Regions from separate parts of the Dietzia sp. DQ12-76 genome, predicted to be linked through region 1. Evidence: riboswitches for the same ligand, from Rfam matches in the RefSeq annotation. Region 1 holds a riboswitch; the other holds the start of a gene.
What was found. Region 1 has a riboswitch for cobalamin ahead of G6019_RS01815 (energy-coupling factor ABC transporter permease). Riboswitches for the same ligand answer to the same signal wherever they lie in the genome.

Region 2: another riboswitch for cobalamin. It lies ahead of G6019_RS02030 (hypothetical protein); the one in region 1 lies ahead of G6019_RS01815 (energy-coupling factor ABC transporter permease).

Annotation. Positions count from the first base shown of each region.
Region 1 is NZ_JAALDV010000034.1:8,672-13,708, forward strand. Features, by position in the region: gene G6019_RS01795 (3' terminal RNA ribose 2'-O-methyltransferase Hen1) at 1-258, opposite strand, end outside; gene G6019_RS01800 (helix-turn-helix transcriptional regulator) at 304-606, opposite strand; gene G6019_RS01805 (sodium-dependent bicarbonate transport family permease) at 912-1,931, shown strand; gene G6019_RS01810 (P-II family nitrogen regulator) at 1,946-2,236, shown strand; cobalamin riboswitch at 2,257-2,469, shown strand; gene G6019_RS01815 (energy-coupling factor ABC transporter permease) at 2,506-3,246, shown strand; gene G6019_RS01820 (energy-coupling factor ABC transporter substrate-binding protein) at 3,243-3,605, shown strand; gene G6019_RS01825 (CbiQ family ECF transporter T component) at 3,621-4,349, shown strand; partial or broken gene G6019_RS01830 (energy-coupling factor ABC transporter ATP-binding protein) at 4,346-5,037, shown strand, end outside.
Region 2 is NZ_JAALDV010000037.1:3,015-8,051, reverse strand. Features, by position in the region: gene G6019_RS02035 (FecCD family ABC transporter permease) at 1-1,107, opposite strand, end outside; gene G6019_RS02030 (hypothetical protein) at 1,104-1,913, opposite strand; cobalamin riboswitch at 1,954-2,149, opposite strand; gene G6019_RS02025 (undecaprenyl-diphosphate phosphatase) at 2,288-3,214, opposite strand; gene G6019_RS02020 (HNH endonuclease) at 3,351-3,962, opposite strand; gene G6019_RS02015 (globin) at 4,177-4,572, shown strand; gene G6019_RS02010 (glycoside hydrolase family 13 protein) at 4,608-5,037, shown strand, end outside.

The DNA of each region.
Region 1 (5,037 bases):
CGGGCGGTCGTTGACGTAGTGACCCAGTGCGAAGGCGTCCGCGCGCCCGGATCGTCCGCGGACCAGAGCGACCGCCTCGACTTCCAGCAGCACCGCGGCAGTGCACGACTCCGTGCTGACCTCGGGGTAGAACACGTGCGCCGTGCCCGCGTACACGCCGAAGGATTGCACCTTGTCGGGGTGCTTGTGCAGCAGGAAACCCAGATCACCCGGCGTGGGGAGCGCCTCGGAGCGGCGGGCGGTGATCGTCAGCAACATCCGGCCAGTCTGCCCGAGCCGCCGAACCGGCGCCGCGACGCGGCGTCATTCGTCCCCGTGGGCCGCGTGCGTCCGTGGGGCTCCCAGCACACTGAGGATCTCCCCCACCATGTGGTCCCGCTCGAGCGGATGGCGCAGCGGCAGGTCCCGGTTCAGGCTGTAGCGGTTACGGCGCCCGTCCCGGATGCGCTGGAGGTACCCGGCCTCCTCCAGCTCGGCCACGATCCGCTGGGTGGCCCGCTCGGTGATCCCGACCGCGTCGGCGATGTCGCGCAGTCGCGTCTCGGAATCCTGCGCGATGCACAGCAGGACGTGGGCGTGGTTGGTGAGAAACGTCCACTCCGCCACTGCGTCACCCCGTCTACATCCGGCCGTCACCGACGACTTCCGAGTGCCATGTTGCCTTACGCGAATCCCTGTACGCATGTGGGCACGGCACGGGGGCGTCCCTTCGCGGTGCGGGAGAGGCTCGGCCCTTGGGGGAGAGGTGCGCGTGACACACGACACAGATTTAGCCCATCATAAAACAGGCAATAGAAATCGTGTATTGTTCGTCCTGTTACCACGTCGGGGCAGCGGATCGCGCGCCACCACGGGGTTCCGGTCGTCCCGCGTCGCGGCGACCGGGCTCCGGACTGATCAGGAGACACGCAGTGGACCTCAGCATTCTCGGCAGCCTCACGGACCCGCCGATCCTGTTCTTCTTCCTGGGGCTGTTCGTCGCCGCGGTGCGCTCCAATCTGGAGATACCGGCCCCCGTCACCAAGTTCCTGTCGCTCTACCTGCTGATGGCGATCGGGTTCAAGGGCGGCCAGGCTCTCCGCGAGACCGGTCTGACCGGCCGCGCCGCGGCGGTGATCGGCATCGCTCTGCTCCTGGCCCTGGTGATCCCTGCGCTGGGCTTCCTGGTCCTGCGGCGCAGAGTGAACGAGTTCGATGCGGCCGCCATCGCCGCCACCTACGGGTCGGTCAGCGCGGTGACGTTCATCGCCGCGACGCAGTTCGTGACCGCCCGTGGCGAGGAACCCGGCGGGTACATGACGGTCGCCCTGGTGCTGATGGAATCGCCCGCGATCATCATGGCGGTGCTTCTCGCCACCTGGGCCCGGTCACGTCAACGCTCAGCTCAGATGGCGGGCGACGCGGGGGCCGGAGCCCCCGGTCCCGCGTCGGGGGCACCCCTGTCGATGCGGGCGATCCTGCACGAGGCGTTCACCGACGGCGCGCACCTGCTGCTGATCGGGTCGCTCGTGATCGGCACCATGGTGGGGGCCGACGCCGGCGAGTCCATGTCCCCGTTCGTCAACGACATGTTCAAGGGCCTGCTGGCCTTCTTCCTGCTCGAGATGGGCCTGCTCGTCGCCCGTCAACTCCGCGAGGTCCGCGACGTGGGCCCGTTCCTGATCGGGTTCGGCATCGTGATGCCCCTGATCGGAGCGTCGATGGCGCTGGCCCTGGGTGCACTGGCCGGGCTCCCGGTCGGCGACCTGACCATGCTCGCCGTGCTCGCGGCGAGCGGGTCCTACATCGTCGTCCCGGCCGTGGTGCGCTACGCGATCCCCGAAGCGCGGCCGTCCCGGTACTTCACAATGGCCCTTGCCGTGACGTTCCCGTTCAACATCGTCCTCGGCATTCCGCTCTACTACACCGTCGCCCAGCACCTGGGCGCCTGAGGCGAGGAGATCCCATGAGAGACGTCAAACGGATCGAACTGGTGGTGGAATCCGGGGTCGCCGGGAGGTTCCTCGGCGCGTTGGATTCGCTGGGCCTGACCCATCGCACCGTGATCCCGGGGATCTACGGGCGGGGCCAGCACGGTGAGCGCGGGGGGGACCCCTTCTCCACCTTCGACAACACCTTCGTGCTCGTGGCGGTCGACCCCGACCGGATCGACGAGGTCCTCCGGTCGCTGCGCCCCCTTCTGAAGTCCGTCGGTGGCATGTGTCTGGTCTCGGACGCCCAGTCGGTGCGGTACTGAGCCGGCGCCCGGGAGGGGGCTAGGATCTGCTCAGCTGCGGTGCTCGGGAACCCGGTGTGAGACCGGGGCGGCCCTCGCCACTGTGAACGGATTGATGTCGCAGGTCCTCTGTGCCACTGCTCGCACGCGTCGTGTGGGTGGGAAGGCGGACCGGCGGCGATCCGGTGTATCCCTTCTGGGGTGGACCGGGAGAACCCGTGAGCCAGGAGACCGGCCGTGGCTGCCACCACGAGTGCCCGCGAGGTGACGGGCAGAAAGGTCTCAGACAAATGCATATCGCAGAGGGTTTCCTCCCCTCCGTGCACGCCCTGGCATGGACGGCGGTCGCGGCACCGTTCGTGATCCACGGCGCGCGCGAGGTCATCAGGACGGTCCGCCGGACTCCGGAGGCGGGCGTCCTGCTCGGCGTGGCCGGGGCGTTCACGTTCGTCATGTCGGCCGTCAAGCTCCCGTCGGTGACGGGGTCCAGCTCGCACCCCACCGGCACCGGCCTGGGGACGATCATCTTCCGGCCCCCGGTCATGGCCTTCGTCGCCACCGTCGTCCTGATCTTCCAGGCGCTGCTGCTCGCGCACGGGGGCGTCACCACCCTCGGCGCGAACGTGTTCTCCATGGGGGTCGCCGGGCCGTGGGTCGCCTACGGCGCCTTCGTCCTGTGTCGACGGGTCGCGGTACCACTGCTCGGCGCGGTCTTCGTCGCCGCGTTCCTCGCCGACCTGGTGACGTATCTCGTCACCAGTGCCCAGCTCGCACTGGCGTTCCCGAGCGTCGAGCACGGCCTGTGGTACTCGATGGCCGAGTTCCTCGCCGTCTTCGCGATCACCCAGATCCCGCTGGCGATCGTCGAGGCTCTGATCGTCGTGGTGATCGTCAGCGTGCTCCTGCGCATCGCCTCCCGCGAGCTCGACCTGGTGGGCTTCTTCCGGAGGGCGCGACTCGCCGACGCGGGAACCGTCGCGGATCCCGGGGATCGTACCGATCGGGTCGAGGCCACGGAGACGGTGCGATGAGCGGGAGGAAGCACGTCAGCGTGTGGGTGTTGGTGGGACTGGTCGCCGTCGCGTTCGCGATCACGGTGCTGTCCCTGGTCTACGGCGCCGGGGCGGGCGGTGAGTTCGAGGGTGCGGACGGGCAGGCCGAAGGGGCCATCAGCGAGGTCTCTCCTGACTACGAGCCGTGGTTCGAGCCGCTTCTGCCCGAGCTGCCGGGGGAGGTCGAATCGGGGGTGTTCGCCCTCCAGGCCGGGATCGGCGGCGGGATCGTGGGTTACGGGCTCGGCGTCCTGCGGACACGCAGCAGGCAGCGTCGGGAGAGCGTGCCGGGCGGGGCGACCCCGTCGGCGGCGGCCACGGGTTCGACCGGACACTGACAGACCGGGCGCCAGGTGAACCCACTCGAGCTCGCGGCGTCCCACAACCGCTGGTCGGACCTCCCGGTAGTCGAGAAGCTGCTGCTCTTCGGCGGTCTGCTGGTGGCGGCACTGCTGGTGCCGCCACCAGTGGGTCACGTGGCGATCCTGGCCGTCTGCTGCTTCTGCGCACTGGTGCTGGCCCGCGTCCCCGCCAGGATCTATGTCGCGGCGTTGCTCGCGCCCGTCGCGTTCCTGGTCCTGGGAACCGGTCCGCTCTTCCTAGACCTGACGGAGTGGCGCCTCGTGGTGGATCCGGCCGGGGTCGACACCGCCTTGCGGACCGTGACCAGGGCGATCGCCGCGACGGCCGCCACCATCACCCTGGCGTGCACCACGCCCGTCGCCGACCTCCTGGCCGCTGGCCGGCGGGCCGGACTGCCCGCCCCGCTGGCTCACGTCGTCGACACCACCTACCGTCTCATGGGGCTGCTCATCGACGCCGCCCGCACGCTGCGGCAGTCCCACGATCTCAGGCTCGGACACCGCACCGCCCGGGCCGCGATCACCTCTGTCGGGACGCAGTTCGCCTCGGTCTTCGTCCTGTCCGTCAGGCGGGCACGGGCGATCGACGACGCCATGTCCATGCGCGCCGAGCGCGGCGAGACCGCGGTGCTCGCCGAGACGGACCCGATCTCGGCCACCCGCGTGCTCGTCATCTGTCTGGTTCTCGCGTCCGTCTCGATACTGGGGGTCCTCACGTGACCGTCCTCGCGCTGCGCGGCGCCCGTTTCTCCTACCGGCGTCTCGACGCCCTCGGAGACCACACCCACACCGTGCTCGACGGCGCCGACCTGACGATCCCCGCCGGGGCGAGGTTGGCGCTGCTCGGTGGTAACGGCAGCGGCAAGACGACGCTGATGCGGCTGCTCGTGGGCCTGAACCGCCTCGATGCCGGGGAGCTGGAGCTGGACGGGGAGCGGGTCCGTGACCGCCGCGCCGACCGCACCCGCCTGCGGCAGTCGGTGCAGATGGTGCTCCAGGAACCCGACGACCAGATCTTCGCCACGACCGTGCGGGCCGACGTGTCCTTCGGCCCGGTGAACCTCGGATTGGATCGGGCCGAGGTGGCCGATCGGGTCGACGAGGCCCTGGCGGCGCTGGCGATCACCGACCTCGCCGACCGCGTCCCCCACCACCTGTCCTTCGGGCAGCGCAAGAGGGTGGCCCTGGCGGGTGCGCTGGCGATGCGGCCCCGCGTCCTGCTGCTCGACGAACCGACGGCCGGGCTCGACCCGCTCTCCTGTGAGGACCTGCTCGCGGCGCTGGAGTCACTCCGTGCCGCGGGGGCGGCGATCCTCATGGCCACGCACGATGTCGACCTCGCCTGGGCCTGGGCGGACGACGCGGTGGTGCTCTCGGGTGGAGCGCTGGTCCGCGGCCCGGTCCACCG
Region 2 (5,037 bases), on a different contig from region 1:
GGCGCTCCCGAACGTGTAGGCGCGGCGTCCCATGAGCAGCAGGAAGATCGGCGCACCGATGATCCCTGTGACGATTCCGAGCGGCATCTCCTGGGGGGCGGCGATCACCCGGGATACTACGTCCACCCACACCAGGAACAGTGCTCCCCCAGCCGCAGCGACGGGCAGCATCGCGCGATGCGTGGCACCCACGACGAGGCGGGCGGCGTGGGGGATGATCAAACCCACGAATCCGACGCCCCCGGCCACGGCCACGAGAACCCCCACCAGCAGGCCCTGCGCGACGAACAGCCCGATCCGGAGCGCGCGCACCGGCACCCCGAGCGAGGCCGCCGTGTCGGACCCGGTCGCGTACGCGTCGAGCCACGAGTGCAGGAGCAGCCCGCTCACCAGAGCCACCGCGACGACTCCGGCCGCGAGGGGCACCTTGGACCACGTCGCCCCGGCGACGCTGCCGAGCATCCAGTGCATGACCGTCTCGGCCGCCCGCGAGTCTGTGGCCACGAAGACCATGAACGACGACACCGCGGTGAACGCCGCCGACAACACGACTCCGGCGAGAATCAGCCGCAGCGCGGTGAGCCCACCCGTGGCGCTCGCGACCGCATAGACGAGCACGGTCGCTCCCAACGCGCCGAGCAACGCCCCCCCGGACAGCGCCCACACGCCGAGACCGCCGAAGACGCCGAGCGTGATCACCGCGGTGGCACCCACCGCGGCCCCCGCCGATACCCCGAGGAGGTACGGGTCGGCCAGGGGATTGCGTACGAGGGTCTGCATCGCAGCTCCGGCGAGCGCGAGACCCGCACCCACCACCGCGGCGAGCACCGACCGGGGAAGCCGCAGGTCGAGGATGATGATGGAGTGCGCACGCTCGGCCTCGCCGCCGGTGATCGCCGCCCATACCGTCCGCCACACGTCGCCGACCGGGATGTGCTCGGCACCGAAGGCGACCGAGCTGACCACGCTGATGGCCGTCAGGGCGGTGAGCACGATCGCCAGTGGGACAGGCGGGAGCCTGCGGGCTGTACGGAACGAGGCCGAGCCCGCGTCGGTGACAGGCCGCGACCGACGGCTCGGACGAACGCCCACCCCGAGGCCCGTCATCGGGTGCTCTTCCCTGGGACGCCTCCACGGTCCCGCCGCAACTGTTGCTCTTGCCGGTGCCGTTGCCGCGAACGCCGCTGCGCCTCGGGGACCCGGGGACACGAGTCACACTCGGACCTCTGCGCTCCCAACCGGATGAGACAGCACGAATGCCGGTCGTGCACCAACGCGGGCGTGCCACCCAAGCGGATCATCGTCACCAGCGGTCGATCGGAGAACGCGCCGGTGACGACGTCGGCGTCCGTCTCGACCGCGCGTCGCCGTGGACCCCCCACGGTCCGGTATGCGGCCCCGAATGCGCCAGCGCACGAGGCCGCGATTCCCCCGAGAGCGGCCCTGCGTGTGACGGTGCCGGCGTCCACGCACGCATCCACCAGGGGATCGACGTGACTCCGGATGCTGTCGACCAGTGCGCCGGGGTCCTGCTCGCGACCGAGAACCGGAGTGTCGGGCAGCGACACCTGGAGTGTCGCGCCGGCGCGGTCGATCAGTGCCCACCAGCGGCCCTGGCCCGGATGCAGGAGTGTCCCGTCCGCACACCACGCCGCCACCATGAGGCCGAGAGCCCGGCCGGCGTAGTGCTGGAGCGAGCACAGTAGCCCGGGCGCCGCGTGCGGGGTCCCCAGACTGTGGGAGTATCGCCGACCGAGCTCCTGCCATGTCGCGGGTTCGCAGAGCTCGGTGACGCTCCGCCAGTCCGGGTCGCCGGGGTCGGGTCGAGATCGATGAGGGACGGGCGATGCCTCGAGCGCCCGCTCGGCCAGGGCGCTGATCCCCATGCCGACGGGCCCATACGTGGAGTACACGGGTGGCCTTGTCTCTTCGGAACCTGTGCGCGAGGTTCGCTCGGATGTCGCGGAACCGACAGGTATTCGGACTCGGGATCAGCCCTCCCCGACGCCTTCCCGGAACGAATTCCAGTGGCATCCTGTCGGTTCGGTACCCCACACCGCTGCGCGCCAGTCCCGGAATCTCACCGGGTTCCCTGGCATCCGATCGTCCCCGTCAAGGGAAGCCGGATGCGGTCGGTTCCACTGTGGACGATAACAGACGGGCTGGTCAGGACGCCCGGGGGCCGCGCGATCACGGGTCTGGGGTCGAGCGGCCCGGGTGCTGCCGTGGGGTGCTGCCCTGCGCGTGGGCTCCCCACGGACTTGACCCCCGGCAGTCGCACCGGAGCTCACTGGTGGTGAAGGGCGACCTGATCCTGATCGAGCGGCAGTTGATCCACCGGCGGGGCGTCACCGAAGTCCGGCTGGGTGACCAGGACGAACAGCGCCAGGGCCACCACGTACACCGCGAAGACCCGGAAATGCCCGCGATAGAGCAGCCGTAGCACCAACCACAGCGCTCCCGCACCGACGACGGCGGCCACCACGAATCCCAGCACGTAGTCCTGCCACCCGAGCGAGAGCCCGCCGTCGAAGGCGGCGGGATCGAGCAGGCTCAGCGACTGCACGCCGGTGGCGGCGAGGATGGTGGGTATGGCGACGAAGAAGCTGAACTGCGCTGCCAGTGGCCGGTGCATGCCCAGCGCCAGGGCCGCGGCGATGGTCAGCCCTGACCGGCTCAGGCCGGGGAAGAGCGCCGCCGCCTGGGCGACACCGATCACCACGGCGACCAGCACTGTCATCTGGGTGGCCCCGCGCCAGGTCGTCTTGACCGAGTCCGACCACCAGAGCACGACGCCGGTGATCAGCAGCATCAGCGCCACAGCCCACGGCGTGACGAAGACGTCGGTGCCGTAGGCGCGGATGACCAGCCCCAGGACCCCGGTGATCGCCGTGGTCAGCAGGCCCAGCAGCGCGAGCCGCAGATGGATCAGGTGACGCAGCGTGCGCCTGCGACGCCACAGCCCCAGTTCGCGCCAGATGCCGTTGAGCAGGCGCGTGAGCGGTCGCCACATCACCACGACGACGGAGACCATCGTGCCGAGGTGCACCACCAGGTTGTAGAGGATCATCTCCGGGGTGTCCGGCGCGGGCAGAGGCGACCCCTCGGCCGCCAGCCATTGCTGCGCCAGCACCAGGTGGCTGGACGAGCTCACCGGGATGAACATGAAGAGTCCCTGGATCGCTCCCAGGAGGACCGATTCCCACAGACTCATCGAGCGTGGTGCTCCGCCGTCGTTCCGACCGACCGGGCCCCGTTGGGCGCATTATCGGCAGTGGGCGGAGAAACAGGCATACCTCACACCGTAACCACCTCGGCGGTCGTGCCCGCGGACACGTGCCGGATGGCCCTCAGGCGGCGTCGAGGTACAGGTAGTCCTCCCAGTACGGGCCGATCTCGCGCAGTTGGGACACGAGCCGCCACGTCCGGCCCCTCGGTGCCACCAGCGGAACCCGGAGCTCCCATCCCAGCTCGGAGAGGAGCTTGTCCGCTTTGCGGTGGTTGCAGGGCGCGCAGGAGGCCACACAGTTCTCCCATTCGTGTGCGCCCCCGCGGCTGCGCGGGATCACGTGGTCGATGGTGGTCGCGCGCGCGTTGCAATACCCGCACCGGTGGGAGTCGCGGTGCATCAGGGCGGCCCGCGTCATGGGCACCTGCGCACGGTACGGGATGCGGACGTACTCGCGGAGCATGATCACCGAGGGCACGCGGACGGCCGTGTCGACCGATCGGACCAGGATCTCGTCCGGGTGGTCATGGACCACCACCGCTTTGCCGCCGAGCAGCATCACCACGGCGCGACGAGCGGGAAGGGCTGTGAGGGCCTCGTAACCGGCATTGAGCAGGAGGACCCGCGGCGCGGCGGTCAGCGGGACGTGCGGGTCGGGGACGCGTTCGAGTCGAACGGGGGCTCGTGACCCCGGTTGTCGGTACTCCGAATTCTCGCGCACGGCTGTGCCCATGGTCGGTCTCCACTCATCTGCCCGTGCCCAGTCCACCATCAGCGACCGGGTCCGTAGTGAACCTCGCCTGCAACGATGATGCACCCTCGATGAACACTTCGTGTGCTATCGCCGCGCACAGGTCAGCCGCCTCGCCCGCGTCGCCCCCGGCGACCGGGGCCGACGGGTGGTGGGATCGGTCCCCCTGGCGGATCCCACGGGCATGATGGGGGGCATGAGCGGCACTACCTTCTACGACGAGATCGGCGGCGCGGAGACCTTCCGGGCGCTGGTCCACGAGTTCTACCTGCGGGTCGCGGACGACCCGGTGCTGCGGCCGCTGTATCCGGAGGAGGACCTGGGTCCGGCCGAGGACCGCATGCGGATGTTCCTGGAGCAGTACTGGGGCGGCCCCACCACCTACTCCGAGCAGCGCGGCCACCCCCGACTCCGGATGCGCCACAACCCGTTCCGTGTCGACCGGGCGGCGCATGACGCCTGGCTCACCCACATGCTCGCCGCGGTGGACACGATCGACCGCGAGACCCTGGACGACGAGCACCGGGCGGCGATGGTCGAGTACTTCACCCGCGCCGCCGCCATGATGGTCAACACCCCGGAGGGCATGTGACGTCGCCGGCCCACTCCACGCGGCCCTGGGAGGACATGGTCCTCTACCAGATCTACCCGCGCTCCTTCGCCGACGCCGACGGGGACGGCTACGGCGACCTACAGGGGGTGATCGACCACGTCGGCTACCTGGAACTGCTGGGAGTGGACGGGGTGTGGCTGTCCCCCATCATGAGGTCCCCCGGCGCCGACCACGGTTATGACGTCTCGGACCCGCGGGACGTCGACCCCCTGTTCGGTGACGTCGAGACGCTGCGGCGACTGGTGGAGGCGCTGCACGCCGCGCAGATGGTCCTGATCATGGACCTGGTGCCCAATCACACGAGCGTCGAACACGCGTGGTTCGCGGCGGCGGTGGGGGCCGGCCCGGGCAGTCCGGAACGCGAGCGCTACTTCTTCCGCGACGGCCTCGGTGACGACGGCTCCAGGCCGCCCAACAACTGGCCCTCGGTGTTCGGTGGGCCGG